2 regions of the Staphylococcus agnetis genome follow, and region 2 is predicted to be linked to the other one. Evidence: a T-box and tRNA genes for the amino acid it is inferred to sense, from the RefSeq annotation. Region 2 holds a T-box; the other holds one or more tRNA genes.
The links. The T-box of region 2 lies ahead of GJE18_RS06335 (valine--tRNA ligase). A T-box ahead of a tRNA ligase gene usually reads a tRNA of that ligase, here a tRNA-Val.
Positions count from the first base shown of each region.

Region 1: it encodes a tRNA-Val, which carries the amino acid that the T-box ahead of GJE18_RS06335 (valine--tRNA ligase) is inferred to sense. The anticodon was not compared.

Region 1 is NZ_CP045927.1:1,503,366-1,510,618, forward strand. It holds gene GJE18_RS07555 (PTS sugar transporter subunit IIC) at 1-169, opposite strand, end outside; tRNA gene GJE18_RS07560 (tRNA-Leu) at 340-423, opposite strand; tRNA gene GJE18_RS07565 (tRNA-Gly) at 464-538, opposite strand; tRNA gene GJE18_RS07570 (tRNA-Gly) at 562-636, opposite strand; tRNA gene GJE18_RS07575 (tRNA-Gly) at 659-733, opposite strand; tRNA gene GJE18_RS07580 (tRNA-Cys) at 750-824, opposite strand; tRNA gene GJE18_RS07585 (tRNA-Gln) at 833-904, opposite strand; tRNA gene GJE18_RS07590 (tRNA-His) at 921-993, opposite strand; tRNA gene GJE18_RS07595 (tRNA-Trp) at 996-1,069, opposite strand; tRNA gene GJE18_RS07600 (tRNA-Tyr) at 1,080-1,163, opposite strand; tRNA gene GJE18_RS07605 (tRNA-Thr) at 1,169-1,244, opposite strand; tRNA gene GJE18_RS07610 (tRNA-Phe) at 1,258-1,330, opposite strand; tRNA gene GJE18_RS07615 (tRNA-Asp) at 1,342-1,418, opposite strand; tRNA gene GJE18_RS07620 (tRNA-Met) at 1,427-1,500, opposite strand; tRNA gene GJE18_RS07625 (tRNA-Ser) at 1,525-1,617, opposite strand; tRNA gene GJE18_RS07630 (tRNA-Ile) at 1,627-1,700, opposite strand; tRNA gene GJE18_RS07635 (tRNA-Met) at 1,730-1,803, opposite strand; tRNA gene GJE18_RS07640 (tRNA-Ala) at 1,833-1,908, opposite strand; tRNA gene GJE18_RS07645 (tRNA-Pro) at 1,931-2,004, opposite strand; tRNA gene GJE18_RS07650 (tRNA-Arg) at 2,019-2,092, opposite strand; tRNA gene GJE18_RS07655 (tRNA-Leu) at 2,105-2,193, opposite strand; tRNA gene GJE18_RS07660 (tRNA-Gly) at 2,201-2,275, opposite strand; tRNA gene GJE18_RS07665 (tRNA-Leu) at 2,280-2,361, opposite strand; tRNA gene GJE18_RS07670 (tRNA-Lys) at 2,367-2,442, opposite strand; tRNA gene GJE18_RS07675 (tRNA-Thr) at 2,448-2,523, opposite strand; tRNA gene GJE18_RS07680 (tRNA-Val) at 2,532-2,607, opposite strand; rRNA gene rrf (5S ribosomal RNA) at 2,617-2,731, opposite strand; rRNA gene GJE18_RS07690 (23S ribosomal RNA) at 2,884-5,810, opposite strand; tRNA gene GJE18_RS07695 (tRNA-Ala) at 6,104-6,179, opposite strand; tRNA gene GJE18_RS07700 (tRNA-Ile) at 6,194-6,270, opposite strand; rRNA gene GJE18_RS07705 (16S ribosomal RNA) at 6,356-7,253, opposite strand, start outside.
Region 2 is NZ_CP045927.1:1,268,780-1,276,032, forward strand. It holds gene GJE18_RS06330 (bifunctional folylpolyglutamate synthase/dihydrofolate synthase) at 1-700, opposite strand, end outside; gene GJE18_RS06335 (valine--tRNA ligase) at 712-3,342, opposite strand; T-box leader at 3,385-3,594, opposite strand; gene GJE18_RS06340 (DNA-3-methyladenine glycosylase I) at 3,650-4,201, shown strand; gene GJE18_RS06345 (AbrB family transcriptional regulator) at 4,257-5,327, opposite strand; gene hemL (glutamate-1-semialdehyde 2,1-aminomutase) at 5,543-6,829, opposite strand; gene hemB (porphobilinogen synthase) at 6,845-7,253, opposite strand, start outside.

The DNA.
Region 1 (7,253 bases), 230 kb from region 2:
TGATGAGCACAAGTTGGTACATTAATTCTAATGTAGGTTGGCCATCTTTAAAGAATTTTAAAAACTCACCTAATAGTGCATTAGGAAGCAATGCAATGACGACCCCTGCACCAACAGCATTAAGAATGTTCGTAAAAAATTGCTTTTTTTCTGAATTTGATTTTGGCAATGTTTGCCCCTCCTCAAAATTAATATATCTATCATAATATATACAATGTCGTGTCTCAATCACTTGTGTAGTTTTTCTCTCTATATTATTAAAAAATATACTGTTTAAATGTTAGATACCTTGAAACCAATAAAAAAAGCCGCATTATATGCGACTTCGAACGAATGATATACCGGTGGTCGGGGTCGAACCGACACGTCTGTAAAGACACGGGATTTTGAGTCCCGCGCGTCTGCCAATTCCGCCACACCGGCAATGTACAAAAAAACTCCCATTAACTTGGAAGCAATCATTTGGAGCGGAAGACAGGACTTACACCTGTACCTCTTTCCGGGAAGGAAAGTGTTCTAAGAATTGAACTACTCCCGCATAAAATTAAACAAATTGTAATTTGGAGCGGAAGACAGGACTTACACCTGTACCTCTTTCCGGGAAGGAAAGTGTTCTGAGAGTTGAACTACTCCCGCATAATATAAAATAAATATAATTTGGAGCGGAAGATAGGATTTGCACCTATACCTTTTTCCGGGAAGGAAAATGTTCTGAGAGTTGAACTACTCCCGCATATTTAGTATTTAAATGGAGGCGGCAACCGGATTTGAACCGGTGAATAGAGGTTTTGCAGACCTCGGCCTTACCACTTGGCTATGCCGCCAAAAGGAACTGGGCTAGCTGGATTCGAACCAGCGAGTGACGGAGTCAAAGTCCGTTGCCTTACCGCTTGGCTATAGCCCATTAATATGAAATAAAGGGCGGCTGATGGGAATCGAACCCACGAATGTCGGAACCACAATCCGATGCGTTAACCACTTCGCCACAGCCGCCATGGCAGGGGCAGTAGGAATCGAACCCACATCAAAGGTTTTGGAGACCTCTATTCTACCGTTGAACTATGCCCCTATGCATAATATGGTGGAGGGGGGCAGATTCGAACTGCCGAACCCGAAGGAGCGGATTTACAGTCCGCCGCGTTTAGCCACTTCGCTACCCCTCCATACATGGTGCCGGCCAGAGGACTTGAACCCCCAACCTACTGATTACAAGTCAGTTGCTCTACCAATTGAGCTAGGCCGGCAAACATAAAAAAGTGGTTCAGGACGGAATCGAACCGCCGACACAAGGATTTTCAGTCCTTTGCTCTACCGACTGAGCTACTGAACCATTTTTAAAAATGGCGGTCCCGACGGGAATCGAACCCGCGATCTCCTGCGTGACAGGCAGGCGTGTTAAACCGCTCCACTACGGGACCTAAAAATATTGCGGGAGGCGGATTTGAACCACCGACCTTCGGGTTATGAGCCCGACGAGCTACCGAACTGCTCCATCCCGCGTTAATAGAAATGTAAAAATTAAAATGGCGGAGGAAGAGGGATTCGAACCCCCGCGAGCCGTTAAGCCCCTGTCGGTTTTCAAGACCGATCCCTTCAGCCGGACTTGGGTATTCCTCCAAAATTATATGGACCTTGCAGGACTCGAACCTGCGACCGAACGGTTATGAGCCGTTAGCTCTAACCAACTGAGCTAAAGGTCCGAATAATCATTTCTATCAACTATAAATAGTGGCGGCGGAGGGGATCGAACCCCCGACCTCACGGGTATGAACCGTACGCTCTAGCCAGCTGAGCTACGCCGCCGTAAATAAGTTGGTTGATATTAAATTAAATGGTGGAGACTAGCGGGATCGAACCGCTGACCTCCTGCGTGCAAAGCAGGCGCTCTCCCAGCTGAGCTAAGCCCCCATATAGGTATTATTTTAAGAAGTCGGGAAGACAGGATTTGAACCTGCGACCCCTTGGTCCCAAACCAAGTGCTCTACCAAGCTGAGCTACTTCCCGTAAAGCTATGGTAGCGCGCCCGATAGGAGTCGAACCCATAACCTTTTGATCCGTAGTCAAACGCTCTATCCAATTGAGCTACGGGCGCATATTTAAATCATGGTGCCGAGGACCGGAATCGAACCGGTACGGTGATCTCTCACCGCAGGATTTTAAGTCCTGTGCGTCTGCCAGTTCCGCCACCCCGGCAAAATAATGGAGCAGAAGACGGGATTCGAACCCGCGACCCCAACCTTGGCAAGGTTGTATTCTACCGCTGAACTACTTCTGCTTAATGCGGGTGAAGGGAGTCGAACCCCCACGCCGTAAGGCGCTAGATCCTAAGTCTAGTGCGTCTGCCAATTCCGCCACACCCGCATAAATGGTGAGCCATAGAGGATTCGAACCTCTGACCCTCTGATTAAAAGTCAGATGCTCTACCAACTGAGCTAATGGCTCTCACATGGTGCCGGCCAGAGGACTTGAACCCCCAACCTACTGATTACAAGTCAGTTGCTCTACCAATTGAGCTAGGCCGGCTATTAAAATGGTGGAGAATGACGGGTTCGAACCGCCGACCCTCTGCTTGTAAGGCAGATGCTCTCCCAGCTGAGCTAATTCTCCAATATGTAAGCTTGGCAACGTCCTACTCTCGCGGAACGTAAGTCCGACTACCATCGGCGCTAAAGAGCTTAACTTCTGTGTTCGGCATGGGAACAGGTGTGGCCTCTTTGCTATTGTCACCAAACAATGTTTTACTTCGTGACAAACGTTTTCACTTCGTAAAATACGGTGTGGCAAACGTTCGTATTCGAACATGTCACTTCGTAAAATGAATGATTATACATTCAAAACTAGATAGTAAGTATTGGTTTCACAAGCATCACCTTATGAACTAAATTGATTAAGTCTTCGATCGATTAGTATTCGTCAGCTCCACGTATCGCTACGCTTCCACCTCGAACCTATTAACCTCATCATCTTTGAGGGATCTTATAACCGAAGTTGGGAAATCTCATCTTGAGGGGGGCTTCATGCTTAGATGCTTTCAGCACTTATCCCGTCCATACATAGCTACCCAGCTATGCCGTTGGCACGACAACTGGTACACCAGAGGTATGTCCATCCCGGTCCTCTCGTACTAAGGACAGCTCCTCTCAAATTTCCTACGCCCACGACGGATAGGGACCGAACTGTCTCACGACGTTCTGAACCCAGCTCGCGTACCGCTTTAATGGGCGAACAGCCCAACCCTTGGGACCGACTACAGCCCCAGGATGCGATGAGCCGACATCGAGGTGCCAAACCTCCCCGTCGATGTGAACTCTTGGGGGAGATAAGCCTGTTATCCCCGGGGTAGCTTTTATCCGTTGAGCGATGGCCCTTCCATGCGGAACCACCGGATCACTAAGTCCGTCTTTCGACCCTGCTCGACTTGTAGGTCTCGCAGTCAAGCTCCCTTATGCCTTTACACTCTATGAATGATTTCCAACCATTCTGAGGGAACCTTTGAGCGCCTCCGTTACTCTTTAGGAGGCGACCGCCCCAGTCAAACTGCCCGCCTGACACTGTCTCCCAACTCGATAAGAGTTGCGGGTTAGAAATCCAATACAATTAGGGTAGTATCCCACCAATGCCTCCACGTAAGCTAGCGCTCACGCTTCTAAGGCTCCTACCTATCCTGTACAAACTGTACCGAATTTCAATATCAGGCTACAGTAAAGCTCCACGGGGTCTTTCCGTCCTGTCGCGGGTAACCGGCATCTTCACCGGTACTATGATTTCACCGAGTCTCTCGTTGAGACAGTGCCCAAATCGTTACGCCTTTCGTGCGGGTCGGAACTTACCCGACAAGGAATTTCGCTACCTTAGGACCGTTATAGTTACGGCCGCCGTTTACTGGGGCTTCGATTCGTAGCTTCGCTAATGCTAACCACTCCTCTTAACCTTCCAGCACCGGGCAGGCGTCAGCCCCTATACGTCACCTTACGGTTTAGCAGAGACCTGTGTTTTTGATAAACAGTCGCTTGGGCCTATTCACTGCGGCTCTTCGAAGCGTGAACCTCAAAGAGCACCCCTTCTCCCGAAGTTACGGGGTCATTTTGCCGAGTTCCTTAACGAGAGTTCGCTCGCTCACCTTAGAATTCTCATCTTGACTACCTGTGTCGGTTTGCGGTACGGGCACCAATCTTCTAGCTAGAGGCTTTTCTTGGCAGTGTGAAATCAACGACTCGAAGAAAACATGTTTCTTCTCCCCATCACAGCTTGACCTTAATGAGTGCCGGATTTGCCTAACACTCAGTCTCACTGCTTAGACGTGCACTCCAACAGCACGCTTCGCCTATCCTACTGCGTCCCCCCATCGCTTAAAACGAATCATGGTGGTACAGGAATATCAACCTGTTATCCATCGCCTACGCCTGTCGGCCTCAGCTTAGGACCCGACTAACCCAGAGCGGACGAGCCTTCCTCTGGAAACCTTAGTCAATCGGTGGACGGGATTCTCACCCGTCTTTCGCTACTCACACCGGCATTCTCACTTCTAAGCGCTCCACATGTCCTTGCGATCATGCTTCAACGCCCTTAGAACGCTCTCCTACCATTGTCCTAAAGGACAATCCACAGCTTCGGTAATATGTTTAGCCCCGGTACATTTTCGGCGCAGTGTCACTCGACTAGTGAGCTATTACGCACTCTTTAAATGATGGCTGCTTCTAAGCCAACATCCTAGTTGTCTGGGCAACGCCACATCCTTTTCCACTTAACATATATTTTGGGACCTTAGCTGGTGGTCTGGGCTGTTTCCCTTTCGAACACGGACCTTATCACCCATGTTCTGACTCCCAAGTTAAATTATTTGGCATTCGGAGTTTGTCTGAATTCGGTAACCCGAGAGGGGCCCCTCGTCCAAACAGTGCTCTACCTCCAATAATCATCACTTGAGGCTAGCCCTAAAGCTATTTCGGAGAGAACCAGCTATCTCCAAGTTCGATTGGAATTTCTCCGCTACCCTCAGTTCATCCGCTCACTTTTCAACGTAAGTCGGTTCGGTCCTCCATTCAGTGTTACCTGAACTTCAACCTGACCAAGGGTAGATCACCTGGTTTCGGGTCTACGACCAAATACTCATTCGCCCTATTCAGACTCGCTTTCGCTACGGCTCCACATTTTCTGCTTAACCTTGCATCAGATCGTAACTCGCCGGTTCATTCTACAAAAGGCACGCCATCACCCATTAACGGGCTCTGACTACTTGTAAGCACACGGTTTCAAGTTCTCTTTCACTCCCCTTCCGGGGTACTTTTCACCTTTCCCTCACGGTACTGGTTCACTATCGGTCACTAGAGAGTATTTAGCCTTGGGAGATGGTCCTCCCAGATTCCGACGGAATTTCACGTGCTCCGCCGTACTCAGGATCCACTCAGGAGGGTATACGTTTTCGACTACAGGATTATTACCTTCTATGATTAACCTTTCCAGGTTATTCGTCTAACGTATTCCTTTGTAACTCCGTACAGAGTGTCCTACAACCCCAACAAGCAAGCTTGTTGGTTTGGGCTCTTCCCGTTTCGCTCGCCGCTACTCAGGGAATCGATTTTTCTTTCTCTTCCTCCGGGTACTAAGATGTTTCAGTTCTCCGGGTCTACCTTCTCACATGCTATGTATTCACATGCGGATAACACGACATAACTCGTGCTGGGTTCCCCCATTCGGAAATCTCTGGATCACAGCTTACTTACAGCTCCCCAAAGCATATCGTCGTTAGTAACGTCCTTCATCGGCTTCTAGTGCCAAGGCATCCACCGTGCGCCCTTAATAACTTAATCTAAACGTGTTGATAAGCGTTCGCATTCTGCTTCATCACGGCACAAATCGCTCAGTTACTTACAAAAGTAAGCGCCTTCGCTCTTGTTTGTGATTCATAGACTGACAAACGCTTTCAATTCACGTTTATCGTATCTATAACATATGCACTACTTACCATCCACCAGTTATTAATTATTGTGAGTCGTCTGTCGACGACTAGCGATAATTTTTTGTTTCAAGCTTTTCGCTTGTCACTCGGTTTTGCTTGGTAAAATCTATACTTACTTATCTAGTTTTCAATGTACAAAATAAATGGTGGAGACTAGCGGGATCGAACCGCTGACCTCCTGCGTGCAAAGCAGGCGCTCTCCCAGCTGAGCTAAGCCCCCAAAAAATATTTAAATGGTGGGCCTAAGTGGACTCGAACCACCGACCTCACGCTTATCAGGCGTGCGCTCTAACCAGCTGAGCTATAGGCCCCTGTTAAACAACCATTCAAAACTGAATACAATATGTCTCCGTTATTCCTTATCGCCTTAGGCGATATTCCGTATATTATCCTTAGAAAGGAGGTGATCCAGCCGCACCTTCCGATACGGCTACCTTGTTACGACTTCACCCCAATCATTTGTCCCACCTTCGACGGCTAGCTCCAAAATGGTTACTCCACCGGCTTCGGGTGTTACAAACTCTCGTGGTGTGACGGGCGGTGTGTACAAGACCCGGGAACGTATTCACCGTAGCATGCTGATCTACGATTACTAGCGATTCCAGCTTCATGTAGTCGAGTTGCAGACTACAATCCGAACTGAGAACAACTTTATGGGATTTGCTTGACCTCGCGGTTTCGCTGCCCTTTGTATTGTCCATTGTAGCACGTGTGTAGCCCAAATCATAAGGGGCATGATGATTTGACGTCATCCCCACCTTCCTCCGGTTTGTCACCGGCAGTCAACTTAGAGTGCCCAACTTAATGATGGCAACTAAGCTTAAGGGTTGCGCTCGTTGCGGGACTTAACCCAACATCTCACGACACGAGCTGACGACAACCATGCACCACCTGTCATTTTGTCCTCCGAAGAGGAAAACTCTATCTCTAGAGCGGTCAAAAGATGTCAAGATTTGGTAAGGTTCTTCGCGTTGCTTCGAATTAAACCACATGCTCCACCGCTTGTGCGGGTCCCCGTCAATTCCTTTGAGTTTCAGTCTTGCGACCGTACTCCCCAGGCGGAGTGCTTAATGCGTTAGCTGCAGCACTAAGGGGCGGAAACCCCCTAACACTTAGCACTCATCGTTTACGGCGTGGACTACCAGGGTATCTAATCCTGTTTGATCCCCACGCTTTCGCACCTCAGCGTCAGTTACAGACCAGAAAGCCGCCTTCGCCACTGGTGTTCCTCCATATCTCTGCGCATTTCACCGCTACACATGGAATTCCACTTTCCTCTTCTGCACTCAAGTTT
Region 2 (7,253 bases):
CTGCTTCTGACACTACTAAAATATCTCGGTCATACTCCATTGCTGGGGCATTTAAATCGATCGCGAGTTGTCTCAAATATTTTAAAGCTTCTTCATTTTTAACTGCGTATATAACCGGTGTATGTGGCTTAATAATAGCACCTTTGTCTTTTGCTATATCTAAATAAGAATGGCCCAGAATATCCGTATGATCTAGTCCTATGCTTGTTAAGACGCTTAAGATAGGTTGAATAACATTCGTCGAGTCATTTTTAACACCTAACCCTGCTTCAACGATGACGAAATCAACGGGATGTATCTCACCAAAGTAGAGATACATCATGGTTGTTATGATTTCAAATTCCGTTGCAACACCTAAATCCGTCTCTTGTTCCATTGCTTCACTTACAGTTTTTACGCGTGCTACTAGCGCTACAATTGCATCATTTGATATTGGTTCACCATTCAAACTGATACGCTCATTGAATGTTTCAATATAAGGAGATGTGAATGTGCCGACTTCATAACCATTATTAACAAGCGCTGTACGTAAATACGCAACAGTTGAACCTTTGCCGTTTGTACCCCCAACATGAATTGCTTTAATATTACGTTCAGGGTGATTTAAGCGACTTAACATCCATTCCATGCGTTTCACACCAGGTTTTATGCCGAATTTTGTACGTTCGTGTATCCAATATAAACTATCTAGATAATTCATACCCTATACTCCTAAGCTTTTAGTTGTTCGATTCTTGATTGAACACCGTCAAATTTTTCTTGATATTGCGCTTTTTTTGCACGTTCTTCATTAATGACTTTTTCAGGTGCTTTATTAACAAAATTCTCATTTGATAATTTTTTATTCACACGGTCTAACTCTTTTTGCCATTTATCAAGCTCTTTTTCAAGTCTCGCGATTTCTTTATCCATATCAATTAAACCTTCTAATGGAAGAATAACTTCACCTGCACTCACTACAGAAGTCATTGCTTTTTCAGGAATAGACACTTCAGTACTTATTTCTAATTCACTCGGATTACAGAAACGCTCTAAGTAATGTTGATTTGCAATTAACAATGCTTTTGTTGCGTCATTTTTAGCCTGAATTTTAATAGGAATTGCTTTAGATAAAGGTGTATTCACCTCTAGTCGTGATTGACGAATGGACTTAATAATTTCAACAAGCTGTTGCATGATTTGTTTACTTTCTGAGAACATCAATGCATTATTTACAGTTGGCCATTCGCTTGTGACAATAGATTCGCCTTCATGTGGTAAGTTTTGCCAAATATGCTCTGTTACAAATGGCATAAAAGGATGAAGTAAGCGCATCATACGGTCAAGTGTATAACTTAAAACGGATCGCGTTACATTTTTTTGATTCTCATCATCACCATTCATTGGTATTTTACTCATTTCAATATACCAATCACAGAATTCATCCCAAATAAAGTTATAAAGTACTCTACCTACTTCACCGAATTCATATTTATCACTTAAGTGCGTCACTGTTTCAATAGTTTCATTCAAGCGTGTTAAAATCCATTGATCTGCGACTGATAAATCTTGAGTTAAGTCAATATCTTCATATTTGAACGTTTCGCCGATATTCATTAAGCTAAAACGCGCAGCATTCCAAATTTTATTGATGAAATTCCATACGGATTCAACTTTTTCTGTAGAATAGCGTAAATCATGCCCTGGTGAAGAACCTGTAGCTAAGAAGAATCTTAAACTATCCGCACCATACTGATCAATGACATCCATAGGATCTACACCATTTCCTAAAGATTTACTCATTTTTCTACCATCTTCAGCACGAACCAAACCATGTAATAACACATCATTGAATGGTTTTTGACCTGTAAATTCTAAACCTTGGAATATCATACGTGCGACCCAGAAGAAAATAATATCATATCCTGTTACAAGTACATTGGTTGGATAATAACGTTTAAAATCTTGCGCCTCTTCATCTGGCCAACCAAGCGTTGAAAATGGCCATAATGCACTTGAGAACCACGTATCAAGGACATCTTCATCTTGTGTCCAATTGTGGGCATCTTTAGGTGCATGTTCACCAACATAAATTTCACCGGTTTCATTATGATACCAAGCCGGAATTTGATGTCCCCACCATAATTGACGAGAAATTGTCCAATCTCTAATCTCTTCCATCCATCGATTAAAAGTTTTCTCAAAACGAGCTGGCACAAATTCAATACGGCCATCACCTTTTTGATTATCTAATGCTTGTTGAGCTAAAGGTGCCATTTTAACAAACCATTGTGTAGATAAATAAGGTTCCACCACTGCACCTGTACGTTCAGAATGACCGACAGAATGCACATGATCTTCAATTTTAATTACAAGGCCTTCAGCTTCTAAGTCCGCAACGAGTTTTTTACGACATTCAAAGCGATCTAGGCCTGCATATTCACCTGCTAAATCATTCATATGACCCGATTCATCCATTACCACGATGCGTTCAAGTTCATGACGATTTCCGATTTCAAAGTCATTTGGGTCATGTGCAGGTGTCACTTTCATCGCACCACTACCGAAATCTTTATCTACATAGCTATCTGCAATAATAGGTAATTCGCGACCTACGCGTGGTAAGATAACTTTTTTACCAATCACATCCTGATAGCGTGAATCATCTGGATTTACAACAATTGCTGTATCACCTAACATCGTTTCTGGACGCGTTGTAGCGATTTCAATATATCCTTCTCCATCAGCAAAAGGATATTTAAAATGATAAAATTTACCGTTGACATCTTCATGTACCACTTCGATATCTGATAATGCGGTACGCGCTTCTGGATCCCAGTTAATAATGCGTTCTCCGCGATAAATTAATCCTTTGTTGTACATATCAACAAAAACTTTTCGTACCGCTTTACTCAAACCTTCATCTAAAGTAAAACGTTCACGGGAATAATCAAGACCCAAACCAAGTTTTGCCCATTGTTGACGGATAAAGTCTGCATATTCTTCTTTCCAATCCCAAGCTTTTTCAAGGAATTTTTCGCGTCCGATATCATGACGTGAAATACCTTCTTCTTTCATTTTTGCCTCAACTTTAGCCTGAGTCGCAATACCTGCATGATCCATACCTGGTAGATATAATGTGTCATAACCTTGCATACGCTTCATGCGCGTTAAAATATCTTGCAAAGTTGTATCCCAAGCATGTCCTAAATGCAACTTACCTGTAACATTTGGGGGTGGGATGACAATTGTATATGTTGGTTTCGTTTGATCTCCTGTAGGTTTAAAAAGTGATTGGTCTAACCACTCTTGATAACGACCCGCTTCAACTTCTTGCGGATGATATTTAGGTTGCATTTCCATAGTTTTAATCCCTCCGTAAAATAAAAAAGAACATCTGTCCTGATATAGGACGGATGTTCCGTGGTACCACCTATTTTCAATAGTATACACTATTGCACTCTAATGATTAACGCTCATGAGACGCTTTAACTTACTCCGATGGTTCAGTTAAAGTACACGTGGGCTACCTTCAATAAGACTTTTATGCATTCACAGCACCATGCACTCTCTTAAAAAAGTGACTTACCTACTCTTCCCAAATTTAATATTTAATTCATTATTATAGTATACTGAATCCATAATGAAGTCAATAATTGGAGTGATATTTATGAATGCATGTGCTTTTGGTACGAAAGACCCTATTTATCTCGCTTATCACAATGATGTATGGGGAAAGCCAATGTATGATAGTCTCGCATTATTTGAACTTTTAGCATTAGAATCTCAACACGCTGGATTATCTTGGTTGACTATTCTAAAGAAAAAAGACGATTATCGAAAAGCGTTTCATGATTTTGACCCATATAAAATAGCGCAAATGACACAAAATGATATCGATATGCTAATGACATTTCCTAATATCATTCATAATAGAAAAAAACTTGAAGCTATTGTTTCACAAGCAAAAGGTTATATTAAAATTGAACAAGAACATGGCAGTTTCAGTGACTTCCTATGGTCTTATGTCAATCACACGCCAATTGATTTCAAATATCAAACAGCTGATGAACGTATAACAGTCAATGATACAGCCAAAAAACTTTCTAAAGATTTAAAGCATTATGGATTTAAGTTTATCGGACCAGTGACCATTTTTTCTTTTATGGAAGCGTGTGGTATGTATAATAGTCATCTTATAGATTGTCCTTGTAGACCTTAAAAAAAGCAGTATAGTGCATCGTTTTATCAAATGCATTATACTGCTCATTTATAATTTAATTATCCGCATTCCGCTTCATACGATAACCTAAATAATAATGAATGATTGGAGCGATGATAAAGAGTATAAAAAATATCCTAAAGATATGATAGCTAGAAATCATCGCAACATCTCCCCCGGTTTCAAGTGCAATTAAAACAATTTGACTCATCCCACCAGGCGCTGCACTCAAAAAGAGTTCATTGATAGATGCAGTATTAAAAGTTTTAATTGCAAAAACCATTATAAACGCACCTAAAATCAAACAAATATTTTGATACGCTACCGCAACAGCAACGCGACCTTTCATACGATCAATAAGATGTGAAATTTGAATACCAATACGAATCATATACATCATTTGTGCTATCGCAATAATAGGATAATCTACAGTAAAAGCACGACCTGTAGCAATATTCCACACAATTAAAACCACTATAGGGGCTAACAACATTTTGGTTGGGAACTTGATCCATTTCATTAAAAAATAAACCAACGCTATACTCATAACGAGAATGAACACATCCTGAATGTTGAGAACTTGAGTAAGTGGGAGATTGTGTTCAGCTGTCGTTGATTGATCATGTTTAAAAAAGAATGAAATCAGTGGTACCAGTATGACGACAAATATAATCCGTGACGTTTGGGTTAAACTCACGACAAGAATATCCGCTTTTTTATTTTCATCAGCCATTACAAGCATTTGACTGAGTGCACCGGGTATCACACTGAGTAATGCCGTTTCAGTATTCACTTTAGCAATACGCTTAAACCCTATTGACACGATAAGCGCTAATACTAATAAAAGGATTGTAACTAGAATAATAGAAAACCAATCGTATTTAATATCATTTATCACTTTAGACGTAAATGCACTTCCTATTTGTACACCTAACATAATTAAACCTAACTCACTTAAAAGCCATGGCCATTTTACATTTAGTTTTAAAACACGCACAGCAATCACACTGGCTATGATAGGTCCAAACATCCATGGCAGCATAATATTGAGAAAGTACAAAATAAAGCTACACGCTAATGCAAGTGCAAATAATATTAAATTATGCTTTAGATACGTGCTTTTCATCTCAAACACCGCCAATAAAAAATTATAGGTTTTCCATTTTCAAGTGATATAAAATAAAACGATGTTGATTGTAGCAATTGTCACATATGTACATCAATACATTCTTGCATCATTTACTTGTATACCTCACATCTTTTCAATGGAAAACCAATCCTATTATTGCCACGGCAACCTACTCATAAAACAAACTTATGACAATTTTAATATTTTTAACATTACTTAATAATTCTACTTAAAGCTGTATCAAAAGCTACTATTGTTTTTTGAACATCTTCATGTGTGTGTGATGTAGAAAGAAACATACCTTCAAATTGTGACGGAGGTAAAAAGACACCCTCTTGCGCTAACTCACGATACATCATGCTGAATAATTTTAAATCACTTTGATTCGCTTGTTTAAAATTCGTCACAGGTCCTTCGTTTAAAAAGAAACCTATCATCGAACCGGCACGATTAATCACAATCGGTACGTTATATTTAGCAAAGGTTGTTTTAAGTCCTTCTTCTAATGCGTCCCCTAATTCATTGAAATATACGTAACTTTCAGGAGTCAATTGACTTAACGTCATATAGCCACTTGTCATGGCAAGCGGATTTCCTGATAGCGTTCCCGCTTGGTAGATATCACCACTCGGTGCGATATGATCCATAATTTCTTTTTTACCACCAAACGCCCCCACTGGAAGGCCACCACCAATTACTTTTCCTAGACAAGTTAAATCTGGAGTGACATTAAAGTAACCTTGTGCACAATGGTAACCTACTCTAAAACCAGTCATAACTTCATCAAAAATCAACAATGCATCATGTTCATGTGTAATGGTTCTTAAACCTTGTAAAAAACCTTCTACTGGGGGAACTACACCCATATTACCTGCAACTGGTTCGACAATCACTGCCGCGATATCATCGCCAAATTGCTCGAATGCATATTTTACCGCTTCTATATCATTATAAGGGACCGTAATTGTATTCTTAGCCGTGCCCTCTGGTACACCTGGTGAATCCGGTAAACCAAGTGTAGCAACACCGGAACCCGCTTTAATTAATAGAGAGTCACTATGCCCATGATAATTTCCTTCAAATTTAATAATTTTATTTTTCCCAGTATAACCACGCGCGAGTCTTAATGTATCAAGCGTCGCTTCAGTTCCAGAAGAAACCATTCTTACTTTCTCGATTGAAGGGACACGATCGATAACAAGTTGCGCTAATTTATTTTCTTCAAGGGTAGATGCACCAAAACTTGTGCCACGATCCACAACCTTATGAATCGCATCTATCACTTTAGGATCCCGGTGACCTAAAATTAAAGGTCCCCAACTCAATACGTAATCAATATATTCATTGCCATCAATGTCATATATTTTACTTCCTTCACCACGTTCCATAAATAAAGGAGGTGTGTCTACCGCTTTAAATGCACGAACGGGACTATTAACGCCACCAGGCATTAATTTTTCAGCAATTTCAAAAGCTTGAGTTGATTTTTCATAACGCATATCGTTCATAACCTCCTATTGTCTCTCGATATAGTGACATAAGTCTTTCGCAAAGTACGTAATAATTAAATCTGCCCCTGCACGTTTCATAGAAATCATTTGTTCCATGACCACTTTTTCTTCATCAATCCAACCATTTATCGCTGCAGCTTTTGTCATACTATATTCACCACTCACATTGTATGCAACAACTGGGATGTTCGTGTTATTTCGTACATCTCTAATAATGTCTAAATAGCTGAGTGCAGGTTTAACAATCATCATATCTGCACCTTCTTTCAGGTCACTCTCTAATTCACGAAGTGCCTCAAGGCGATTAGCAGGATCCATTTGATATGTTTTTCTGTCACCAAAAGATGGCGTAGATTCCGCGGCATCTCGGAATGGTCCAAAGAAACTAGACGCATATTTAATCCCATAACTC